Regions from separate parts of the Pseudarthrobacter sp. IC2-21 genome, predicted to be linked through region 3. Evidence: riboswitches for the same ligand, from Rfam matches in the RefSeq annotation. Region 3 holds a riboswitch; each other region holds the start of a gene.
The links. Region 3 has a riboswitch for S-adenosylmethionine ahead of SBP01_RS18100 (DUF1737 domain-containing protein). Riboswitches for the same ligand answer to the same signal wherever they lie in the genome.
Positions count from the first base shown of each region.

Region 1 (7,748 bases), 890 kb from region 3:
CGAAGGCGCGGACCCGGCTGACCGGCACAAACTGCTCGTCGCAGGCCTGCTGGGCAGCGTCCTGAGTCATGGCGGCCGGTGCGGTGACGTGCAGCACCGGAACCGGGGCGTGGACCGGCGTCTGCCCGGGCGCGGCGGAGAGGTCGGTGACGAGCCCCGTTCCTGCGCATTCCCGGACGGCGGCAATGCCGGCCGCCACCGCAGGCCGGTCCTGGAAAGCTCCGGACACGGCCATCACCGTACCGTCCGGAGCCTTGAGCCTGAACCGGAATTGTGAGTCCGCATCGAGAAAAACCTCAAACATGCCGGCCATGACAACATCCTTCCGGTTCGTGCTGATTGGGTCATTCCGTGTTAAAAAGTCTGCTGGCCGCGGCTGCACCCTCACAAGACCGGCACCGTTAACCCTGTGTAAATTGCATCCATCCACACACAACGACGGCGGCGGACCACCCCTCAGGGTGACCCGCCGCCGTCGAACGTCCTCCCCGCTACCTCCCCAATCCCGCAAGCTCGATTGGGGCCCCTCGGTAGCGTGGGCCCACGTGTCAGTCGTTGATGAGGTCGTGGACCACGATGGTCTGGTCACGGTCCGGGCCAACGCCGATTGCGGAGAAGCGGGTGCCGGAGAGCTTTTCCAGGGCCAGCACGTAGTTGCGGGCGTTCTCCGGGAGGTCCTCCAGGGTCCGGGCGCCGGTGATGTCCTCGGTCCAGCCGTCGAAGTACTCGAAGATCGGCACAGCATGGTGGAACTCGGTCTGGGTCATGGGCATTTCGTCGTGGCGGATGCCGTCAACGTCATACGCCACGCAGACCGGGATTTGCTCAATGCCGGTGAGGACGTCCAGCTTGGTGACGAAGTAGTCCGTGAAGCCGTTGACGCGGGATGCGTGGCGGGCCAGCACGGCGTCGTACCAGCCGCAGCGGCGCGGCCGTCCGGTGTTCACGCCGAACTCGCCGCCGGTCTTCTGCAGGTACATCCCCATCTCGTCGAAGAGCTCCGTGGGGAACGGACCGGCACCGACGCGGGTGGTGTAGGCCTTGATGATGCCGATGGACCGCGAGATGCGGGTGGGGCCGATGCCCGAGCCAACGGACGCGCCGCCGGCAGTCGGGTTGGAGGAGGTGACAAAGGGGTAGGTGCCGTGGTCCACGTCCAGGAAGGTTGCCTGGCCGCCTTCCATCAGAACCACTTTGCCCTCGTCCAGGGCGTTGTTGAGGACCAGGGTGCTGTCGATGACCAGGGGACGCAGGCGCTCGGCAAAGGAGAGGAAGTAGCTGACAATCTCTTCCACCTCGATGTCGCGGCGGTTGTACACCTTGACCAGCAGTTCATTCTTCTGGCGCAGTGAGCCCTCCACCTTCTGGCGGAGGATCGACTCGTCAAAGACGTCCTGGACCCGGATGCCCAGGCGGGCCACCTTGTCCATGTAGGCAGGGCCGATGCCGCGGCCGGTGGTGCCGATGGCGCGGCTGCCGAGGAAACGCTCGGTCACCTTGTCCAGCACCTGGTGATAGGGCGCAACCAGGTGGGCGTTGGCGGAAACCCGGAGCTTGGAGGTGTCCGCGCCCCGGGCCTCCAGGCCGTCGATTTCCTGGAAGAGGGCCTCAAGGTTCACCACGCAGCCGTTGCCGATGATCGGAACCGCGTTGGGGCTCAGGATTCCGGCCGGAAGGAGCTTGAGCTCGTACTTCTCACCGCCTACGACGACGGTGTGCCCGGCGTTGTTGCCGCCGTTGGGCTTCACGACGTAGTCAACACGCCCGCCTAGAAGGTCGGTTGCTTTGCCTTTTCCTTCGTCGCCCCACTGGGCTCCTACGATCACGATTGCTGGCATGGGATCCTCCCCCATTCTTTCGGGCCGGTCCCGGAGGGATTACCAGGGCTCAGCGCCGTACATGAGAATGCCCCGAAGTTTCAGGTGCTGTCCGCCGGGAGGCGACGCAAACGCAAGAGTTCCGGGGCCCTTACCACCCAAGTTTAGCCGATGACGGACTTTGTCCCCCCGTCCGGCCCGGGGGGACCGGCAGGAAGACACAATCGACATATAGCCGGGACGACTTGCCGAGGGCCGTCAGATCGAATTAAGTGGGAGAACCCATCCGGAGCGGCCGAGAGACCTGGCTCGTTGACACCGCAGCAACCTCGGGGGCGGCGTTGCTGTCCGCGGAGGTGCTACTGCCAGGACCGATGGAAAGGAAGCTTCCATGCCCCTGAACACTGACCACGTCCGCGTGACCCATGCAGGTTCTTTGCCCCGCACCCCTGAGCTGATTGCGGCAAATGAGGCCAAGGAGTCCAGCGGGGTCACGCCGGAATTCCTGGAGCTCCTGAAATCCTCGGTCGTGGACGTGGTCCAGCGGCAGAAGGACCTCGGCATTGATATCCCGAACGACGGGGAATACGGGCATGCCATGTCCAGCACGGTGGACTACGGCGCCTGGTGGAATTACTCGTTCTCCCGCTTGGGGGGCCTGGAGCCGACCAACGTGGACCGCTGGGCTGACGCCGAGGTTCACCGGTCCTCGCCCGGCAATATTGTGCTCACGTCCTTCCCGGACCGGCGGGACCGGAAGAAGTTCAACGATGCCTATAACGACCCCTCCTCAGGCATCCTGTCCCACCGCAAGAGCGTCGCACAGCCCAAGATAGTTGCTCCGTTGACGTACACCGGCCAGGACCTGGTGGCCTCGGACGTCGCCAACCTGAAGGCAGGGCTTGCTGCCGCAGGCCTTTCTGACGGTTTTGTGGCGTCGCTCTCTCCGGGCTCCTGCGCCCGGGTGTCCAACGAGTACTACAAGACCGACGAGGAACTGGTCTACGCGTGCGCGGACGCGATGCGGGAAGAGTACAAGGCGATCATCGATGCGGGCCTGACGGTCCAGCTGGATGACCCGTCGTTGGCCGAGAGCTGGGACCAGATCAACCCTGAACCGTCGCTGGAGGATTACCTCAAATTCATCCAACTGCGCGTCGAGGCCACCAACTGGGCCCTCCGCGGCCTGCCCGAAGAACAGATCCGGCTGCACGTCTGCTGGGGTTCGTGGCACGGACCGCACACTACCGACATTCCTTTTGCGGACATCATCGGCTCGGTGCTGCAGGTGAACGCAGGAGCGTACTCTTTCGAAGCAGCCAATGTCCGCCATGAACACGAATGGCGCATCTGGGAGGACACCAAGCTCCCGGAAGGCAAGGCCATCATTCCCGGCGTGGTGTCCCACGCCACCAACGTCGTGGAGCACCCTGACCTCGTGGCCGACCGGATTGTCCGTTTCGCCGAACTGGTCGGCCGGGAAAGCGTCATCGCGTCCACCGACTGCGGGCTGGGCGGCCGGGTCCATCCGCAGATTGCCGTGGCCAAGCTGGAAGCCCTTGGGGAGGGCGCCCGCCGCGCCACCAAACGGCTCTGGTAGGTTCCTGACCGCTTACCACCCGCCGGGCGCCGTCCACTTGCAAGTTAGTGGAGGGCGCCCGGCGTTTCGTTTCGCCGGGCTTGATAGACTGGTGTAGATCGACTAGGAATCGGTCCACACCACATTTCAAACCATCCCGGAATGGTCGCGTCCCCCTGCGCCCATTTTCCGGATTGGCGCAGCACCGAGCCCCGCAGGAGATTTTGCACTATATGACAGCCCTGGCCCCCGAATCCCTCCGTGAACAACTCATGAGCCGCCGTTACGAGCCCAATGTCGCGGCCGTCAACGAGCTGTGCGATTCCCTGCAGAGCGTCAAGCCCCACACCGAAGTTCCGTACGTCGACCCCATGCACGACATCGACGAGTGCCGCATCATCAGCCTGTACTCCAACATCGGGGAAGCGGACCCCTCCGGCTTCATCACCGCCGGCGACGACGACGCCGCCACCCGGATGCTCGGCATCCAGTGGAAGCTGGGCCTGCGCCCGGAGTTCGTGATGCCGTGGAACGTCCACCCGTGGCACACCCCCGGCGAGGTCAACGGCAAGTTCACGCCGGACCAGATCTCCTCGGGCCTCAAGCCGCTGCTCAAGTTCCTGGCCCTGGTCCCCCGCGCCTCGGTGATCGTGGCCCATGGCACCGAAGCCAACCGCCTCGCCAACCTGCTGCTGAAGACCGAGGTGCCCATGATCTGGCGCCGCGGCCTGAAGACCTACAAGGTCCGGTCCCTCAGCGGCCGTGCATTCGCCGGAACCCCTGCCCGGCAGGAACAGTACCTCGAGGAAATGCGCGTCGTTTACGCTGACGCCATGGCCCGCACCGGCCTGGCAAAGGCCGCCAGCTAGAGGCGCCATAAGACAAACGACGGCGGGCGGTCGCCTTTTTCTGAAAGGTAACCGCCCGCCGTCGGACTTTAACCAACAACGCGGGGTCACTTTCTGCCCAATAACAATGGGTTATCGGGCGTAAAATGACCCCGCCTTGCTTTGTTCTAGGCGCCGGCTTCGATGGCTGCCTTCGCGGTGGGGTCCGAGTCGTTCAGGAATTTCTCGATCCGCTCGGGCTCCTCGGCCTCACCGATGGCGGCAGAGGCCCGGCCCAGCGAGTAGAGCGCCCGCAGGAAGCCCTGGTTGGGTTCGTGCTCCCACGGGATGGGCCCCACGCCGCGCCAGCCGTTGCGCCGCAGCGAGTCCAGGCCCCGGTGATAGCCCACGCGGGAGTAGGCGTAGGAGTCGATGGTGCGGCCCTCGGCCCACGCCTCCTCCGCCAGGACGGCCCACAGCAGGGACGATGTGGGGTGCTTCTCCACCAGGTCCAGGGCTTCCGCGCCGGCGTCCAGTTGCTGGTAGACCTCCGTCTCGGCTGGCAGGAGCGTCGGCTCCGGGCCCATCAGGTTCCTGCGGAACTCGTCGGACATCCTAGAACGTCTTTCCGGCGGAACCGAGCTGCTTGGTGGCCTCAGCCACGCGGGCTGCCAGGCCGGCTTCGGCGGAGGCGCCCCAGACGCGGGGGTCGTAGGTCTTCTTGTTGCCCACTTCGCCGTCGACCTTCAGGACGCCGTCGTAGTTCTTGAACATGTGGTCCGCCACCGGACGCGTGTAGGCATACTGCGTGTCGGTGTCGATGTTCATCTTGATCACACCATAGGAAACGGCGTCGGCGATTTCCTGATCGGAGGAGCCGGAGCCGCCGTGGAACACGAGGTCGAACGGGTTGTCCTTGCCGATTTTCGCACCCACCTGGGCCTGGATGTCCTTGAGGATCTCCGGGCGCAGCTTGACGCCGCCGGGCTTGTAGACGCCATGCACGTTGCCGAAGGTCAGGGCGGTGATGTAGCGGCCGTTTTCGCCGGCGCCAAGGGCCTCGATGGTGGCCAGGGCATCCTCCACCGTGGTGTAGAGCTTGTCGTTGATGGCGTTCTCCACGCCGTCCTCCTCGCCGCCGACGGTGCCGATCTCCACCTCGAGGATCATCTTGGCGGCAGCGGTGCGGGCCAGCAGGTCGCGGGCGATCTTCAGGTTCTCCTGCAGGGTCTCGGCGGAACCGTCCCACATGTGCGAGCTGAACAGTGGGTTGCGGCCGGCCTTGACCTCAGCCTCCGAGGCCGCCAGCAGCGGCAGGACAAAGCCGTCCAGCTTGTCCTTCGGGCAATGGTCCGTATGCAGGGCGATGTTCACACCGTAGTTCTTGGCCACTTCGCGGGCGAACGCCGCGAAGCCGAGCGAGCCGGCCACCATGTCCTTGGTGGTAGCGCCGGACCAGTAGGCCGCACCGCCGGTGGAGACCTGGACGATGCCATCGGACTCCGCCTCGGCGAAGCCACGCAGTGCCGCGTTCAGCGTCTGCGAAGAGGTGACGTTGACGGCCGGGAACGCATAGCCGCCGGCCTTGGCGCGGTCGATCATTTCGGAGTAGATCTCTGGGGTTGCAATGGGCATGCTGACTCCTATGGTGAGTTTTCGTCTATGGGTTGTGACCCTGGAGTAGACCTCTTACGGCTAGCCACCATCCTAGCCATTTCTCTGCAGCGGCAGTGTTTCCGGTCACGCGGGCGGGTAACACTTGCGTACACGCCTGCGCCGAGAGCGCACTTCGCGCTAGTGTCCGGCGCCGCGACCAGCACGAAGTGCACTCTGGGCGCGATAGGCAAGGGCACTGCGGACCTTGCCAACGACGCCTTGCCGGTCACCCTTAAGATCGTTCTTCGAAATCCGGACCTCGTGCCATCCATAGCGGGCGGCCACCTCGGCCCGGACTATGTCCCTTTGATACTGATCCTCACCGGTATGGTGCTCACCGTCATATTGCAGGGAGATCCGGTGATCGGGGTAAGCCGCATCGGGCCAGAGAACCGGCAGCCCGGAATCACCACGGACGACGAAGTTCAGAACCGGTTCGGGCAATCCTGCCGTTATGAGGGCTAGACGCATCCTGCTTTCGGGGACGGAGTCAGCACCCACACGGATCAGTTCCAGCGCCTCGCGTGCCTTCCGGATCCCCCGCAACCCAGGATGCCGGTCAATCATGTCTCGCAACTCCTGAATTCTGCATATGGACTCGCGCGGGAACGGAAAATCCTCCCCGTGACTGTTCACCAGGTAGTCCCCCGCGGCTACGAGATCGTCCACGGAGTTTCGCATGGAGGCCAGGTCGAGCCACGTCCTGGCCGGTGTGGTGAGGCGGGCGCCGTCGTACTCCATGACCTCATCCGGTGTCAGCGTCAGGCGGTGCCCCGCTACGTTGGCCCTGCGTGGGGCGGCGAAACCGCGGCGCCTTGCCAGATGGATACGCCAGTCGCCTTCCTGTGGAGCCGGCACCGGTATCCCTATCATCCGCGCGGCCGAGCAAAGGGCGAGTATCGATGCGTCATCCACATCCGTATAGGCCCGCAGCGCGTCAGCACCGGATGGCTGTGCGGACAGCGGAACCCGTATCCCGCGGGACACCGGCACGAGATCCTTTGCCCTGGTCCGGGTGCGTGTCACGCCTGCTTTGTCCGACGTCCGCAGGGCAAAGGCCACGCCCTTGAGATGGTCTGGCAACTCAGCTTTGCGCATGCCTCCCATTGTTGCCCTGGCGCACTGCCTCGCAGGAGTTATCCACAGCCTTGGGCTCGTCGGGTGGAACGAAAGCGCACTTCGCGCTGGTCCAGGGCAACTCGACTAGCGCGAAGTGCACTCTCGGCGAGGTTAGACATGCTGGTTGAACACGTGCCGGCGGATCCAGGCGTGCATCGCGATGGCCGCTGCCGAAGCAGCATTGATCGACCGGGTGGAGCCAAACTGCTCAATGGACAGGGTGGCCAGCGCGGCATCGTGGACCTCCGGGGTCAGGCCCGGACCCTCCTGGCCGAACACCAGGACACAGTCCCTGGGGAGTTCGTAGGTCTCCAGCGGCACGGAGTCCGGAAAGATGTCGATGCCGATAATCGCCAGCCCCTCGCCCTGCGCCCATGCCACAAAGTCCTCCACCGTGGGGTGGTGGCGGACATGCTGGTAGCGGTCGGTCACCATGGCCCCGCGCCGGTTCCACCGGCGTCGGCCGATGATGTGGACTTCCTTGGCGAGGAACGCATTGGCGGTCCGCACCACGGTCCCGATGTTCATGTCGTGCTGCCAGTTCTCGATGGCGATGTGGAAGTTGTGCCGCTTGGAGTCGAGGTCCGCCACAATCGCGTCATGCTTCCAGTACCGGTACTGGTCCACCACGTTGCGCCGGTCCCCGTCCGCCAGCAGCTCTTCGTCCCAATGGTCCCCCTCGGGCAGCTCACCTTCCCAGGGGCCGACGCCGATCTCCGGCTTCGGCGCGTATTCCTCCTCAGGAGGTGG
Region 1 is NZ_CP139145.1:529,051-536,798, reverse strand. Features, by position in the region: gene SBP01_RS02535 (YegP family protein) at 1-313, opposite strand, end outside; gene SBP01_RS02530 (adenylosuccinate synthase) at 549-1,838, opposite strand; SAM riboswitch class I at 2,097-2,198, shown strand; gene SBP01_RS02525 (cobalamin-independent methionine synthase II family protein) at 2,209-3,417, shown strand; gene SBP01_RS02520 (uracil-DNA glycosylase) at 3,630-4,265, shown strand; gene SBP01_RS02515 (DUF3151 domain-containing protein) at 4,412-4,837, opposite strand; gene fbaA (class II fructose-bisphosphate aldolase) at 4,839-5,858, opposite strand; gene SBP01_RS02505 (hypothetical protein) at 6,018-6,977, opposite strand; gene SBP01_RS02500 (TrmH family RNA methyltransferase) at 7,110-7,748, opposite strand, start outside.
Region 1: another riboswitch for S-adenosylmethionine. It lies ahead of SBP01_RS02525 (cobalamin-independent methionine synthase II family protein); the one in region 3 lies ahead of SBP01_RS18100 (DUF1737 domain-containing protein).

Region 2 (7,748 bases), 1.2 Mb from region 3:
GGCAGTCGCTCATTTCCTGTTCTCCTGTTGTGTACTCGCAGCCGGGTCCTGTGACTCCACTGCGCCTTTGAATCCTCGATCGGCGGCATAGTCCGCCAGCAGGTCCCGCAACATCTTCCGGCCGCGGTGGAGCCGGGACATCACAGTGCCGATCGGCGTGTTCATGATGTCCGAAATTTCCTTATACGCGAATCCCTCGACGTCTGCGAAGTACACGGCGAGCCGGAACTCCTCAGGGATGGACTGCAGGGCCCGTTTGACGTCCGAATCCGGCAAATGGTCAAGGGCCTCAGCCTCAGCCGACCGCAGGCCGCGGGACGTATGCGACTCCGCCCTGGCCAACTGCCAGTCCTCGATCGTGTCCGAGTTTGACTGCAACGGCTCGCGCTGCCGTTTGCGGTACAGGTTGATGTAAGTATTGGTCAGGATCCGGTACAGCCACGCCTTGAGGTTGGTGCCCGGCTTGTACTGGTGGAACGCGGAGAAGGCTTTGGTGTAGGCCTCCTGGACGAGGTCCTCCGCGTCGGCCGGGTTCCTGGCCATGCGCATGGCCGCCGAGTAAAGCTGATCCACATACTGCATGGCGTCACGCTCGAAGCGGATCCGCCGTTCTTCGGTCGACTCCGTGGCCATGTCCACAGCCGGCTCGGCCGCGCCAGCAGGCTCGGCAGGGGATTCCTCCGCAGCGGAATTCTCCGCGGCGCGTTCCTCTGCTTGGGGCGCAGCGTCCTTTACCGTTTCGGTCGGTGCCTGCGTTCCGGTCACCTGCGCGTCCGATTCACCTGCAGCCGCTTCCGCCGCCACAGCGGGCGAATCTGTCCGGGCGTCGCCGCCGGTCTTGGCGCCGCTTTGCGGGGCCCCATACATGGCCTCAACGGCCGGATCCACGGTACTCATTGCGCCCAAGTCTACTGTGACGGCCTTGGCGCGCGGCGTTCCGTACTGCGGCGGATCGGATTCGAGAGCCTGCAGTCTGAGGGGACCGGATGTCTCCACACCGTCTTTCAGCAACCGCAAGGGCAACTCCGTTCTCTTTCAACGCCGCCCTGGCACGAGCCGACGTTAGGTAAAAATATCCGGGCAGTTGAACTTCTCGCCGCCAGCGTTCGGCGGACCTTCAATCGATAACCCCGGTTGGCGGGCAAATATTCCTCAAAAGTGCAAGACTAGAACGGACTTCGCCGCATCTGAGCGGTTCGTCCAGCCAGGAGGAAATTCATGTCCTTTGCCCGCACCCTCGCCCGGCCCATGTTGGCCTCCAGTTTCGTTTTCGCCGGACTGGATAAGCTGAAGAACGCCGATGACACGGCGCAGCAACTCTCTCCGCTCCTGCAGAAGGCCGCCGCGTCGCTGCCTTTCCAGGCTGATGAAAAGATGCTGGCCCGCGTGATCGGCGGAACCCAGGTGGGTGCCGGCGTGCTGTTCGGCCTCGGCAAGTTCAGCCGTCTTTCGGCCACCGTGCTGACAGTCATATCGCTCCTGAACACTTTTGTGGAGTGGCGCAGCGCTGACATCAGCACCAAGGCAGGCCGGGAGGCCCGCCGTAACCAGCTCCTGAAGAATGTTTCCCTGAGCGGTGGCGCCCTCCTGGCCTCAGTGGACACCGCCGGGAAGCCCGGCCTCGCCTGGCGTGCCGAGCACATTGCAGCCGACGCCCGGAAGACGGCTGCGGAGGCCCGGAAGACCACCGGCAAGAAGCTTCACAACGCAGACAAAGCCGTGCGCCGCGCCGTGCACGCAACGGGGGCATAAGCACGCATGACAGGTTCCACCCCGCCAGCACTCCCGGTTTCCGATAACCTCACCGTGAACTGGCCTGCCCCGTTTGCGAGCCGTCCCATTAACGCCACGGTGACGGTGCCCGGCTCGAAATCGCTGACCAACAGATTCCTGGTGCTGGCTGCACTGGCTGACGGCCCCTCCCGCCTGCGGGCCCCCCTGCACTCGCGCGATTCCGCCCTGATGGTCGAGGCCCTTCGACTGCTGGGCGCCACCGTCAGGGAGGTGCCCGGGGACAGTGCCTACGGGCCCGACCTTGAGGTGACGCCGCTCAGCCCCGAGGCGACGTCGTCGCGCACGCACATCGATTGCGGCCTGGCCGGAACGGTGATGCGTTTTGTCCCGCCGTTGGCGGCGCTGCGGAAGGGTGCCAGCGTTTTCGACGGCGACCCGCACGCCCGGAAGCGGCCCATGGGCGCCATCATTGATGCGCTCAAGGGGCTCGGCGTGGCCGTGACAACGGACGACGGCGGGACCCCCTCCTCGCTGCCGTTCACCGTGGAAGGCACGGGGGAAGTCCGCGGCGGCCACCTGGTCATTGATGCCAGCGGCTCGTCCCAGTTCGTTTCGGCCCTGCTGCTGGTGGGCGCAAGGTTCACCGAGGGGCTCCACCTCGAGCACGTGGGCAAACCCGTGCCCAGCCTCGACCACATCACCATGACCGTGGCGGTCCTCCGCGGCGCCGGCGTCTCCGTTGACGATTCCACGCCCAACCACTGGGTGGTGGCACCGGGACCCATCCGCGCCTTCGATCAGCGCATCGAACAGGACCTCTCGAACGCGGGCCCCTTCCTGGCCGCCGCTTTGGCCACCCGGGGGACTGTGCGGATCCCGGACTGGCCGGCCAAAACCACCCAGGTGGGCGACCAGTGGCGCAGCATCCTTGCAGAAATGGGGGCGGACGTCAGCCTGGCCGACGGCGTCCTGACTGTCACCGGCGGACCCGAGATCAAGGGTGCGGACTTCGACGAGACCAGTGAGCTCGCCCCCACCGTAGCCGCTCTGTGCGCACTGGCCACGAGTCCGTCCCGGCTCACCGGCATCGCACATTTACGCGGCCATGAGACGGACCGGCTCGCGGCGCTGGTCACTGAAATCAACCGCCTCGGCGGTGATGCGGAAGAAACCAGCGACGGCCTGGTGATCCGTCCGGCCAAGCTGCGCGCCGGCGTGGTCCACAGTTACGCCGACCACCGGATGGCCACCGCCGGGGCGATTCTGGGCCTGGCCGTGCCGGGCATTGAAGTGCAGGACATCGGAACCACTGCCAAGACCATGCCCGAGTTCCCGCAGATGTGGGCGGAAATGGTGGCGCAAAACGCGGTTCCCGCCGACGCAACGGAAGGTTCCAGCGGTGGCGCGCAGCACTGATTCGTGGGATGAGTCCGACGTCCGGATCCGTCCCAGCAAAAAGGGCTCCCGGCCCCGCACCAAGGACCGACCCAGCCATGACGACGCCGTGACCGGCCGCATCATCACGGTGGACCGCGGACGCTACACCGCCGTGGTGGGCGAGGACTCGGGTGACGAACGGATCATTATCGCCGCACGGGCCCGTGAGCTGCGACGCTCCCCCGTCGTGGCCGGCGATTTCGTCTCCCTCGTCGGAGACGTCTCCGGCGAGCCCGACACCCTCGCCCGGCTGGTCCGGATCCAGGACCGCCGCACCCTGCTGCGCCGCAGCGCCGATGACACGGATCCGATCGAACGCGCGGTGGTGGCCAACGCAGATCAGCTCGTGGTGGTGGTGGCAGCCGCCAACCCGGAGCCACGCACCGGATTCATCGACCGCGCCCTGGTGGCAGCGTACGACGCCGGGATCGAGCCACTGCTGCTCGTCACCAAGGCGGACGTCAAGGATCCAGCGGAACTGCTGGCGAATTATGAGCACCTGGACTTCCCGGTCATCATCAGCCGGACAGCCGACTCCGCCGCTTCCGGCATCGACGCGCGCTCCGACGACGGGCTGTCGGCCCGGCTGGACAGTGACGCTGTGTCGCAGCTTCGCGCGTATCTGGACGGCAAGGTCACGGTGATGCTCGGCCATTCCGGCGTCGGCAAGTCCACCATGGTCAACGCGCTCACCGGCGCCGAACGGGCAACGGGCGGCGTGAACGCGGTGACGGGCCGCGGCCGCCACACGTCGTCGTCGGCCCTGGCCCTGAAACTGACCGATGCTCCGGCGGGCAGTTGGATCATCGACACCCCCGGTATCCGTTCGTTCGGCCTGGCGCACGTGGACCCGGATCGGATCCTGCGGTCCTTCCCGGACCTGGAGCCTGGCACTGATGCCTGCGAGCGTGGCTGTAAACACAACTCTGCTGCGGTCAATTGCGGCTTGGACTCATGGGTGGCCGAGGGAAAGGCCGGTCCAACCGGCCCCGCCCGGCTGGCCTCACTGCGGCGGCTGCTGGGTTCTGACCCGAGGCTTGTAGGCCAGGAAAGCAAGGAGCTCGGCACCGTCGGCTAGCGTGCGGACGCCCACCTCCCCAACGCCGCGGCGGTTTGACGGTAGTTTGGAACCATGATCCAACCCGCTTCGAGCTACAACGATGACCTGCGCCTGGCCCATGTGCTGGCCGATTCCGTGGATGACCAGACCATGAGCCGCTTCAAGGCCCTGGACCTGCACGTCGAGACCAAGCCTGACCTGACGCCGGTCACCGACGCGGACAAGTCTGCCGAAGAGGCCATCCGCGGCCAGCTGTCCCGCTCACGCCCCCGGGATGCGGTGCTCGGCGAGGAATTCGGCAGTTCCGGGCACGGCTCCCGGCGTTGGATCATTGATCCGATCGATGGCACCAAGAACTTTGTCCGTGGTGTCCCCGTGTGGGCCACCCTGATCGCCCTGGTGGATGAGGGGGAACCCGTGGTTGGCGTTGTCAGTGCTCCTGCGCTCGGCAAGCGCTGGTGGGCCGCGAAAGGCGCCGGCGCGTACATGGGCAGGTCCCTTGCCGCGGCAACCCGGCTCCGCGTCTCGAACGTTTCCAACCTTGCGGATGCCTCGCTGTCCTACTCGAGCCTGAGCGGCTGGAAGGAGCGCGGGAATCTGGACGAGTTCCTGGGCCTGACCGAGGACGTGTGGCGTACACGGGCGTACGGCGACTTCTGGTCCTACTGCATGGTGGCTGAGGGCTCCGTTGACATTGCCTGCGAGCCGGAGCTGAACCTCTACGACATGGCGGCGCTGGTGCCCATCGTCGTTGAAGCCGGCGGCCGTTTCACCTCGCTGGAGGGCCAGGACGGGCCCTTCGGCGGCAACGCGCTGGCCACCAACTCCATCCTCCACTCCGAGGTACTCAAGCGGCTGAACCCGGAACTGGACGACCTGCTGTAAGCCCGCATTTCCGAATTATCGTCGGCGGGCCCCTCCTTTCGGAGGTGCCCGCCGTTCGCATCTTCGGGGATTCTGCCAATTCCGGAACTCACGTAACAAAGCCCTTAACATTCCGCCACGCTTTTTCGCTGCGGCGGGCATGTCCTACGCTCTTTAACAGGTCACGAGTGCCAGCGCTAAACCCCGGTTTGCTGGCCGGCAACCCTCCATTCGCGGCGGGGTGCCCCGGGTGACGACCAGGCCGCTCCTCAATGGACCCGGCAAGCGCGGATTCCCGGCACCGGGAGTCCTTTTAAAGTGAGGTCTCCGTGACAACTGCCACCGTCTCCCCCGCCGTCCAGAACAGCCATACCGTCCAGAACAGCCGTGCGGCAGCAGCTGCGGGTGAAAGCGCAGCGAGTGCCGGACGCCCCCTCGCCGCCGTCACCGGCGCTGAAATTCAAGCGCCGCTGATCCAGGGCGGGCAGGTTCGCTACGCCAACCTCGATTACGGCGCGTCAGCTCCTGCCCTGTCCGTCGTGTCGGCCTACCTCAACGAGATCCTGCCGTTCTACGCCAGTGTGCACCGCGGTGCCGGCTACGCGTCGCAGCTCAGCACATCCGTCTACGAGAACGCCCGGAACATCGTGCGGGACTTCGTGGGCGGGCGCCCGGACGACTCCGTTATCTTCACCCGCAACACCACCGACTCGCTGAATCTTCTCGCCGGCTGCCTGCCGCACACGGACGGCCGGCCCGACGGCGACGTCCTGTACCTGGACATCGAGCACCACGCCAACCTTCTGCCCTGGCAGGGTGTTCCGCACCGCAGCGTAGTGGCTGCACCCACCATCGCCGGAACCGTCGAAGCCCTCCGCGCCGAACTTCAGGAGGGCCGGGTCAGCCTGCTCGCTGTCACCGGCGCCTCCAACGTCACCGGTGAGATCCTTCCGATCGGTGTCCTCGCCGACCTGGCCCACCAATACGGGGCACGCATTGTGGTGGACGCCGCGCAACTCGCACCGCACCGGCGCATTGATATCAGCACTGACAACGTGGATTACCTGGCCTTCTCCGGCCACAAGCTCTACGCGCCGTTCGGGTCAGGCGTCCTGATTGGGCGAAGTGACTGGCTTGATGCCGGCACTCCGCACCTGGCCGGCGGGGGCGCAGTCAGGGAGGCAAAGCTCGACGGCGTCAGCTGGGCCACCGGACCGGCCCGGCACGAGGGGGGCTCACCGAACGTCCTGGGTGCGGCCACGCTGGCCCGCGCCACCCAGGTCATCGCGTCCCTGGACCAGGACCGCTGGCATGCCCATGAGGCGGCCATCAGGTCGTTCCTGGTGGAGGGACTGCAGAAGGTCGACGGCGTCACGGTCCACCAGATCTTCTCGGACACCGATCCGGGGACTGACACGATCGGCGTCGTAAACTTCTCCGTGGCCGGCTACGACGCGGGATTGGTTGCCGCCTATCTTTCGGCAGAGCACGGTGTGGGCCTGCGGGACGGCCGCTTCTGCGCGCACCCGCTGCTGAAGCGCCTGGGTCTTCCATCCGGATCGCTGCGGGCAAGTTTTGGTGTGGGGTCCCGGCTGGAGGACGCTGAACGGCTGCTGGCCGGCCTGGAGCAGCTGCGCCGCGCCGGCCTGGGCTGGGACTACGTGGTGGATTCGGGCCGCTGGGTTCCGGCCAACGACACCCGGACCTACCCCCACTGGGCACCAAATACACCCGGCACTGCCGGGGCCGCGCCCTGCCTCGACGACTGATCCTACGGCTGGCTCCTACGTCCGGGCCCTACGGCTGGGCCTGGGCAGCGGCGCTGCCTGTAGGCGCCGCGGTCCGCGCCGGGTTTCTGATGCCCGCTGCCGAGACCGCACCACCAATGACCAGCAGGATGCCGGTGGCGATCAGCACCCGGTGGAATCCGTCCAGGTCCAGCTGCTTCCCGGCGATGAGTCCGACGAGAGCGATGCCCACCAGGCCCGCCACCCTGGCGACTGCATTGTTTACTGCTGAGCCGATGCCTGACTGCTGTTCAGAGATCGAGCCCAGTATCGCCGCGGTCAGCGGCGCAACTGTTGCCGAGAGCCCCACCCCGAAGAGGACGATGCCGGGCAGCAGCTGGGACCAGTAGTTGACCGGTGTTTGCGATGACACCATGAGGAAGTAGCCGAGGCCCGCGCCGGCAGGTCCGAGAGCCATGAACCACCGCGGGCCATGGCGGCCGGCGAGGGAACCGAACCAGGAAGACAGGAAGATGCTGAGCAGGCTGACCGGCAACAGCGCGAGCGCGGCGAGGGTCGCCGAGTATCCGGCCACCTGCTGCAGGAAAAGTACAACGATGAATCCGCCGATGGAGAGCGCGGCATAGATGAACGTCGTAGCCAGGTTTCCTGCCGCAAAGTTCCGGACGGCGAACAGGTTCAGCGGCATGAGCGGCTGTTTGACCCGTGCCTGGCGCCAGATGAACGCCGCAAAGCAGAGGCCTCCCAGGATCAGGGGCCATACTATGCCCGGGCTTCTCCACCCCTGGGTGGCCTGTTCGATCAAGGCATAGACCGGCCCGGCAAGACCCAGCACGCACAGCACGGCCCCGGCATAGTCAATCCGCACCCCGGCCTCGCGGACATCACGGGTGCGAAGCACCGCC
Region 2 is NZ_CP139145.1:2,676,128-2,683,875, forward strand. Features, by position in the region: gene rsrA (mycothiol system anti-sigma-R factor) at 1-13, opposite strand, end outside; gene SBP01_RS12315 (sigma-70 family RNA polymerase sigma factor) at 10-897, opposite strand; gene SBP01_RS12320 (DoxX family protein) at 1,219-1,752, shown strand; gene aroA (3-phosphoshikimate 1-carboxyvinyltransferase) at 1,759-3,150, shown strand; gene SBP01_RS12330 (ribosome small subunit-dependent GTPase A) at 3,134-4,249, shown strand; gene hisN (histidinol-phosphatase) at 4,304-5,116, shown strand; SAM riboswitch class IV at 5,276-5,389, shown strand; gene SBP01_RS12340 (aminotransferase class V-fold PLP-dependent enzyme) at 5,425-6,864, shown strand; gene SBP01_RS12345 (MFS transporter) at 6,893-7,748, opposite strand, start outside.
Region 2: another riboswitch for S-adenosylmethionine. It lies ahead of SBP01_RS12340 (aminotransferase class V-fold PLP-dependent enzyme); the one in region 3 lies ahead of SBP01_RS18100 (DUF1737 domain-containing protein).

Region 3 (7,748 bases):
ATCGAATATTTCCCGTCCGAGGATCCGATCGAAGCCATGAGCCTGATCACCGCCGGCATTGTGACCAACTCCGAGGTGACCATCCGGCGGGTCCCCATCGAGTTCATGGAGATCGAGCTGGCCACGCTGGAGCAGATGGGCCAGAAGCTGGAGATCTCCGGAGAATACATGGCCCGGAACGGGCGGACCCGCTTGGTGGATGTGACCACCAAGCCGTCCGAGCTGCGGGCGCCGGAGGACAAGATCCACCCCATGCCGTTCCCCGGGCTGAACATCGACAACCTGCCGTTCTTTGCGGTCATCGCCGCCAACGCCCACGGCCAGACCATGATCCACGACTGGGTCTACGAGAACCGGGCCATCTACCTCACGGAGCTGAACCGGCTCGGCGCCCAGGTGCAGCTGCTGGACCCGCACCGGATCTACGTCAACGGACCCACCAAGTGGCGCGCCGCCGAGGTGGGCTGCCCGCCGGCCCTCCGCCCGGCCGCGTGCCTGCTGCTGGCCATGCTCGCCGCGAGGGGAGTCTCCGAGCTGCGCAACATCTACGTGATCGAGCGCGGCTATGAGGACCTGGCCGAGCGGCTCAACGCCATCGGCGCCAAGGTGGAGTACTTCCAGGACTAGCCGCGGTTGGCTTGCCCCTCGGCCTCGTCCTGCCACCCGGACCGGGCTGCCGCACCCCCGGCGGCTTGGCGCACAATATAGTCATGCGAACTTTCGGGGTCGAGGAAGAGCTCCTGATCGTTGATCCGGAGTCCGGGCTGCCGCTTGCCCTGGCGGATGCCCTGCTTTCAGGGCACCGGTTGGCGGCCGACGACGCCCCGCCGGACCAGCAAGCGGGCAGGACCCGGGACCACACCGCGTACGACGACGAAATGGGCTTGAGTGCCGAGCTGAAGCTTGAGCAGATCGAGACGCAGACGCGCCCGTGCCGCGAGTATGCCGAACTGCTCCCGCAGATCCGGGCCGGGCGGCTGCTCGCGGACCGGGCAGCGCGCAAATTCGGCGCGCGGGTGGCCGCGCTGGCCACTTCCCCGTTCGGGCTGGCGAGCCACACCACCCCGGACCCGCGTTATGCACGGATGCTGGAGCGCTTTGGCCTGACCGCCCAGGAACAGCTGACCTGCGGCTTCCACGTCCATACGGCCATCGAGTCCAACGAAGAGGGCGTGGCCGTGCTGGACAGGATCAGGGACAAACTGGCTGTCCTCACCGCCCTCAGTGCCAACTCGCCGTTCTGGATGGGGATGCACACAGGCTTCGCCAGTTACCGCACGCAGGCCTGGAACCGCTGGCCAACGTCCGGCCCGTCCGGCATCTTCGGCACGTATTCCCAGTACCGCCGGGTGGTGACGCGGCTGCTGGACAGCGGGGTGATGTTGGACGAGGGCATGATCTACTTCGACGCCCGGCTCTCCCGGAACCATCCGACGGTTGAGGTCCGGGTTGCCGATGTCTGCCTCCGGGCTGAGGATGCCGCCCTGATCGCCGTGCTGGTACGGGCCCTGGTGGAGACGGCCAGCCGGGAATGGCGCGAGGGGGTGGAACCGGCCCCGGTGCCCACCGTGCTGCTCCGGATGGCGGCCTGGCAGGCGAGCAGCAGCGGCCTGGGCGGCGAGCTGCTGGACTTCGGCACGTTCCGGCCCGCGCCGGCGGTGGACGTGGTGCGTGCGCTCGTGGATTACCTGGCGCCCGTGCTCGCCGAACAGGGGGAGCTGTCCCTTGCCAGGCAGGGTGTGGAGGACATCATTTCCCGGGGTACCGGTGCCGCCGAGCAGTGCCGCGTGCGGGAGGCGGCTGCTGAAGTGTCGCCTGAGGACAGCGGGCTGGGCGCCGTTGTTGCCCACGCCGTGGGCATCACCATGCGCGGCACATCCGGCATGACTGAGGTGGATGAAGTTCCGGACCTGCTGCGCGTGCGGCAGGTCTGAGAGGTTCAACAGCTTCTCCGGCCCATTCCCTTTTGTGCTGCCGTGGTTTGTCAGCCGCCGACAGCCAGCCGTATCCCCAATGTCAGCATCACGGCAGCCACGAGGCCGTCCAGAATGCGCCAGGAGGCGGGCTTCGCGAAGAAGGGCCGCAGCGCGCGGGCCCCGAAGCCGAGCGCACTGAACCACGCCACGCTGGCTGCGATGGCGCCGGCACCAAACCACCACCGCGCGTCATGCGCCTGTTGGTTGGCCACGGATCCCAGCAGCAGGACGGTGTCGAGGTAGACGTGAGGGTTGAGCCAGGTCAGGGCGAGCACGGTGCTGAGTGCGGCGCCGAGGCCGACGGCGGGCTGCCGGGCGGCCGCCGTTAGGGCGCCCGGATGCAGCGCCCGGCGCGCCGCCATGACGCCGTAGGCCAGCAGGAACGCCGCTCCGGCGAACCGGACCACGTCCACCACCATCGGGTTCGCCTGCAGCAAGGCCCCCACCCCGGCGATCCCGGCCGCGATAAGGATGGCATCCGAGACGCTGCAGATGAGGACGACGGCGGCCACATGCTCACCGCGGATGCCCTGCCGCAGGACAAAGGCGTTCTGGCTGCCGATGGCCACGATGAGGGCCAGGCCGGTGCCGAAGCCAAGCGCTGCGGGCGCGAGCAATTCTGTGGAGTCCATATGGTTCAAGGTACGGTCCGGCCTAGGATTACTCCAGCTAAACATTCTTACTTATATGAAGGAAAACTAATGAAAGCGTTTCAGCTGGAGCACCTCAGGACCTTTGCCGCGGTGGTGGAGGAGGGCACCCTGGAAGCGGCAGCCCGCACCCTGCACGTCACGCCGTCGGCGATTTCCCAGCGGCTGAAGGCGATGGAGGATGCGGCCGGCCAGATCCTGCTGCAGCGCACCAGTCCGGTCCGGCCGACTCCCGCCGGGGAGGCCGTCCTGCGATTTGCCCTGCAGGTCAGGCAGCTGGAGGGGGATGCACGCCAGGAGCTGGGCGGTGGCCAAAGCGGACCGGGCGCGCCCATCCCGCTGGTGGTGAATGCCGACTCGCTGTCCACCTGGTTCCTGCCGGCGCTGGCGAGTCTTCCGGGGGAACCGGGCGTCTGTTTTGAACTCCGGAGGGAGGACGAACAGCATTCCACCCGGCAGCTGCGCACCGGCGCGGTCATGGCAGCCGTGACCGCCACGCCGGAGCCCGTTCCGGGGTGCAGCGTGGAGCCGCTGGGGTCACTGCGGTACCGTGCGGTGGCCAGCCCGGCCTACGTGCGCCGCTGGTGGCCGGACGGGTCCGGCCTCGTGGCCGGCAGCCGGTCACCGGTGGTGGACTTCGACCGGAAGGATGACCTGCAGGCAGGATTCTTCCGCGCGCTGACCGGCACTGACTTGGCGGCGCCACGGCACTACGTGCCGTCGTCGGCCGAATTTGCGCAGGCCATCCGGCTGGGACTGGGCTGGGGGCTCCTGCCCGAGCAGCACTGCCTGGCCGGTCTCGGGAGCGGGGACCTCGTGGAACTGGCGCCGGACAACCCGGTTGATGTTGCGCTGTACTGGCAGCGCTGGAAGATCGACTCCCCGGTCCTCAACCAGCTCAGCGCGGCAGTCCGGGAGGCGGCGTCCAGCCAGCTTCGCCGCTAGACGTGCTTGAGCGCCTGTTCGAGGTCCCCGATGAGGTCATCCACGTCCTCGAGCCCTACGGACAGGCGCACCACGCCGTCGCTGAGCCCGATCGCGGCGCGGCCTTCCGGGCCCATGGCGCGGTGCGTGGTGGTGGCCGGGTGGGTAATAAGGGACTTCGCATCACCTAGGTTGTTGGAGATGTCGATGATCCGCAGCGCATCCAGCAGTGCGAAGGCAGCCTCCTTGCCGGAGCGGCCGCCCGTTGCCGCGAGTTCCAGGGTGAGCACGGTGCCGCCGGCCTTCATTTGCCTGGCGGCCAGCTCATACTGCGGGTGCGACGCCAGCAGCGGGTACCTGACCCAGCTGACGGCGGGTTGCTGCTCGAGCCATTCGGCGAGCCGCAGCGCGGACGCGGACGAATGGTTGACGCGCAGGGCCATGGTTTCGAGGCCTTTGGTGAGGACCCAGGCGTTGAACGCGGACAGGGCCGGACCGGTGTGCCGCATCAGCTGCTTGACCGGGCCGTTGATGAACTCGGCCGTGCCCAGGATGGCACCGCCCATCACGCGTCCCTGCCCGTCGATGTGCTTGGTGCCGGAGTAGACAATCACGTCAGCGCCCAGCTGCCCGCAGCGCTGCAGCAACGGGGTGGCGAAGACGTTGTCCACCACCACGGTGGCACCCGCCGCGTGCGCCAGCTCGCTGACCGCGGCGATGTCCACGATTTCCTGCATGGGGTTGGACGGCGATTCGAAGAACACCGCCGTCGTCGGCTCGGCAAGCGCCGCCCGCCACTGCTCCAGGTCCGGGCCGTCCACGAACACCGTCTCCACGCCCCAGCGGGGCAGAATCTCATTCAGGATCACAAAGCATGAACCGAACAGCGAGCGGGCGGCAACAACCCGGTCACCGGCAGCCAGCAGGGCACCCAGGGCGGTGAACACCGCTGACATGCCCGACGCCGTCGCGAAGCATGCCTCGGTGCCCTCCAAAAGCCGGAGGCGTTCCTGGAACGTGGCCACCGTGGGGTTGCCGTAGCGGGAGTAGACAAACCGTTCATCCTCGCCGGTGAACGCGCGCTCGGCGGCGGCGGCGGACTCGTAGACGAAACCCGAGTTCAGGAAGATCGGCTCGGTGGTTTCCTGGAACTGCGTGCGGTCCAAACCGCCGCGGACCGCCTGGGTGTCGGGGCTCCAGCCGGCAGCTTCGTCGTTGAAAGTCATTTATTTGCTTCCGAGGTTGGTGGGCAGGCCGCGGTTTTTCCAGCCGTTGACCGTGCGCCCGCCGTAGCGGTCCGGCTCGCCTTCGAAGCCCTCGAGGACGTTGTAGGAGGTGAATCCGGCCTGCGTGGCGGCAAGGGCGGCGGCGATGGAGCGCTGGCCGGAGCGGCAGAGGAAAACCAGTTCGGTGCTGGTGTCCTCCGGCGCCTGCTGCTTCAGCTGGTCAACAAAATCCGGATTGGGAATCCCGCCCGGGAAGGTCCACGGGATGAAGAGGGGATCGTTTTCGGTCGCCTTTGTGTCCGGGATGCCGATGTGCGCCCATTCGCCCTCAGTGCGGACATCCACCAGGATGGCGCCCTGTTCCAGTTTGGTCCAGGCCTCCTGCGGCGTGAGGTCTCCGGCGTAGCTCATGCGTGGCCCTCGCCGTCGAACTCAAGATCGTCGCCCGCCTCGAGATCCTCCACGGCGGTGGCGACGGCGGCATCCGCACTGGCGATGGCCGCCGGAAGGATGAGGGCCTGGGCAACGATCACGGCGGTGCCGTTGAACGTCGCGGCCGGGCTGCCGTGCAGGACGTACCCCTCGGCGAGGGCGGCGGAAATCCGCTCACAGAAGGTGCGGTCGTCCGTGCCGGTGATGAGCCGGTAGGACAGTTTTTCCTCGGGAACAGGTGCGTCGGACACGACGATCTCCTTCTTTCACGCTTGCAGCTCGAATGGGTCGATATGCCGAGTATTCACCTGAGGCACCCCGCCGCGATAGGAGGGTTGCCGACCGGCCAGTCAGGGCTTGGCACCGGTTCTCATTACTCCCCAAAAACGTAACACCCGGCCCGGCCCGCCGCACGGCCGCCGGCGTCATGTTCCGTAACCAACACGTGCTTCCATCCGCCGCTACCGGGCACAACAATCGGACCATGGGCAAAGACCGGGGGAATCGCCTGACCGTCGCGTGGCCGCGCCTCATCACCGTGGTGCTGTGTGCCGCGATTCTCACGGCCGCCCTCAACAGCTGCCGGAACGTTGTGGCACCGCCGCCGTGCATGCCGCCCGCGTTCACGGTGATTCCGGCGGAAGTGAAACCTGGGGACAGGGTGACGGTCAGCGCCCCGGACGCCGGCTGTGATGCGCGCTACGGCCAGGCTGCCCGGGTCCGGGTGGAACTGCTGAACGCGGCCGGCACGCCCGTGCTGGATGAGCTCGCCCCCATGACCGACGACGGCGGCTTCACTTTGGTGTTCACCGTCCCGGCAGACATGTCCCCGGGGGAAGCCGGCGTCACCGCGTATCCGTACAACCTGGATTGGTGCGATGACACCGGAGTCAACAACCGGGCGGCCGCGGGGCCGCCGACCCTTGTCCGGGTCTCCTGCGCCCAGCGCCTGGTGCCGCTGGTGATCCTGGCCGGCTGATTCGGGCGGCGTTGACCGGGCGGCGTTGATAGGGCACTGCCTGCGAACACCGATAGAGTTCTCGCGGTGGCAGCGGCCGCCAATTACATGACCGTCCGGGGGGAAGGTTCACACCAGCATGCCTACAGCCACCACACTTTGGCGCGTGCCGCCGTCGGACATCCGGAGGCGCCGCCCGCTGTTGGCGGCGCTCCTCGCGGCACTCTTCCTCCTGGTAAGCCTGGCACCCGCGGGCGCAGCGAACGCGGCCGAGCCGGAGCCGGCGAAGGGCAAGCCCCTGCTGGGGGCCGTCCTGGAGTGGGGCGAGGACTCAGCGCAAAGGTTTGCCGAGCGGCTTGGTGCTGCACCGGCCCTGCTGGGGCACGAGATCTCCCTGCCTGTGGGGCCCGGCGAGGAACAGGACATCCGCGAGTCCCTCGGCCAGGCCGCTGGCCAGGGTTCCCACGCGATTCTCACGGTGCGGCCCACCGCAGCACTGGACCAGGTGGACGCGGCCGCCGCCAAAAACTTCGCCGCCAAGGTGGGGGACCTGACGGCTGGCTTCAAAGGCGCCGTCCTGATCCGGTTCGCCCCGGACATGAACTCCAGCTGGGTGGAGTGGGGCCAGCAGCCGGCCGCCTACAAGACGGCTTTCCGGAACGTTGCCGCGGCGTTCAAAACGGCGGACGACGCCGGCACGGTCATGGTGTGGCAGCCGTACCTTGGGCGGGACTACCCCTTTGAACGGCGCCGGAACGCTCCCGCCCCCGGGTCCGAGGGTTTTGCCCTGCTGGACACCAACGGCGACGGAAACTGGAACGGCGCGGATTCCGCGTACGCGCCGTACTACCCCGGCGATGACGTGGTGGAGTGGGTGGGGCTCACCGCCTATCACGACGACACCGGCGGCAACTCGGCCGTGAACACCGTCCCCGCTGCCGGCGAGCTGTCCGCGATGCTGACGCAATCCGGCAATGAGAATTTCTACGCCGCCTACGCCGCCGGGCGGAACAAACCCATGCTCCTCCAGACAGCGGCCTTCTACAGCCCGGCCGCGGGCGGCGCCGCGGAATCCGACATCAAGACATCCTGGTGGGACCAAACCCTGGCCGCCGCCACCTCCGCTGAGTTCGCACGCATGGCGGCAGTCGTCTGGGATGAGCGGACCAGCACGCGGGACACCGGAGTGATCAGCATCGACTGGCGGCTGACGGGCAGGAGCGGCATTGCCGAGGCAGCGGGCAAGAGACTGACGGAATCGGGGCTCACCACCGGGCCGGTGACGGCTGTCAGCGGGGGCCAGCAGGCCGCCCGCGCCAATTCCCTCTCCGGGGCGGCGGCCTGGAGCGTCGCCGCTGCCATGCTCATCATCCTGGTGGCCCTGTGGCAGCTGCCGCGGCGCATGGGGGCGGTGGCCGGCTGGGGCTATGGCGTGCCGTCGAACCGGGACTCCCGCGTTGACCTCCTCCGCGGGCTGGCCATCGTTTTTGTGGTGGTCAACCACCTGGGCATGACATCGCTGTTCCAGCTATTCACCCAGGAGGCCGTTGGGTTTGTCTCCGGCGCCGAGCTGTTCGTCCTG
Region 3 is NZ_CP139145.1:3,906,236-3,913,983, reverse strand. Features, by position in the region: gene SBP01_RS18130 (UDP-N-acetylglucosamine 1-carboxyvinyltransferase) at 1-627, shown strand, start outside; gene SBP01_RS18125 (glutamate--cysteine ligase) at 711-1,934, shown strand; gene SBP01_RS18120 (LysE/ArgO family amino acid transporter) at 1,985-2,608, opposite strand; gene SBP01_RS18115 (LysR family transcriptional regulator ArgP) at 2,678-3,571, shown strand; gene SBP01_RS18110 (O-succinylhomoserine sulfhydrylase) at 3,568-4,776, opposite strand; gene SBP01_RS18105 (rhodanese-like domain-containing protein) at 4,777-5,187, opposite strand; gene SBP01_RS18100 (DUF1737 domain-containing protein) at 5,184-5,459, opposite strand; SAM riboswitch class IV at 5,472-5,586, opposite strand; gene SBP01_RS18095 (hypothetical protein) at 5,693-6,187, shown strand; gene opgC (OpgC domain-containing protein) at 6,306-7,748, shown strand, end outside.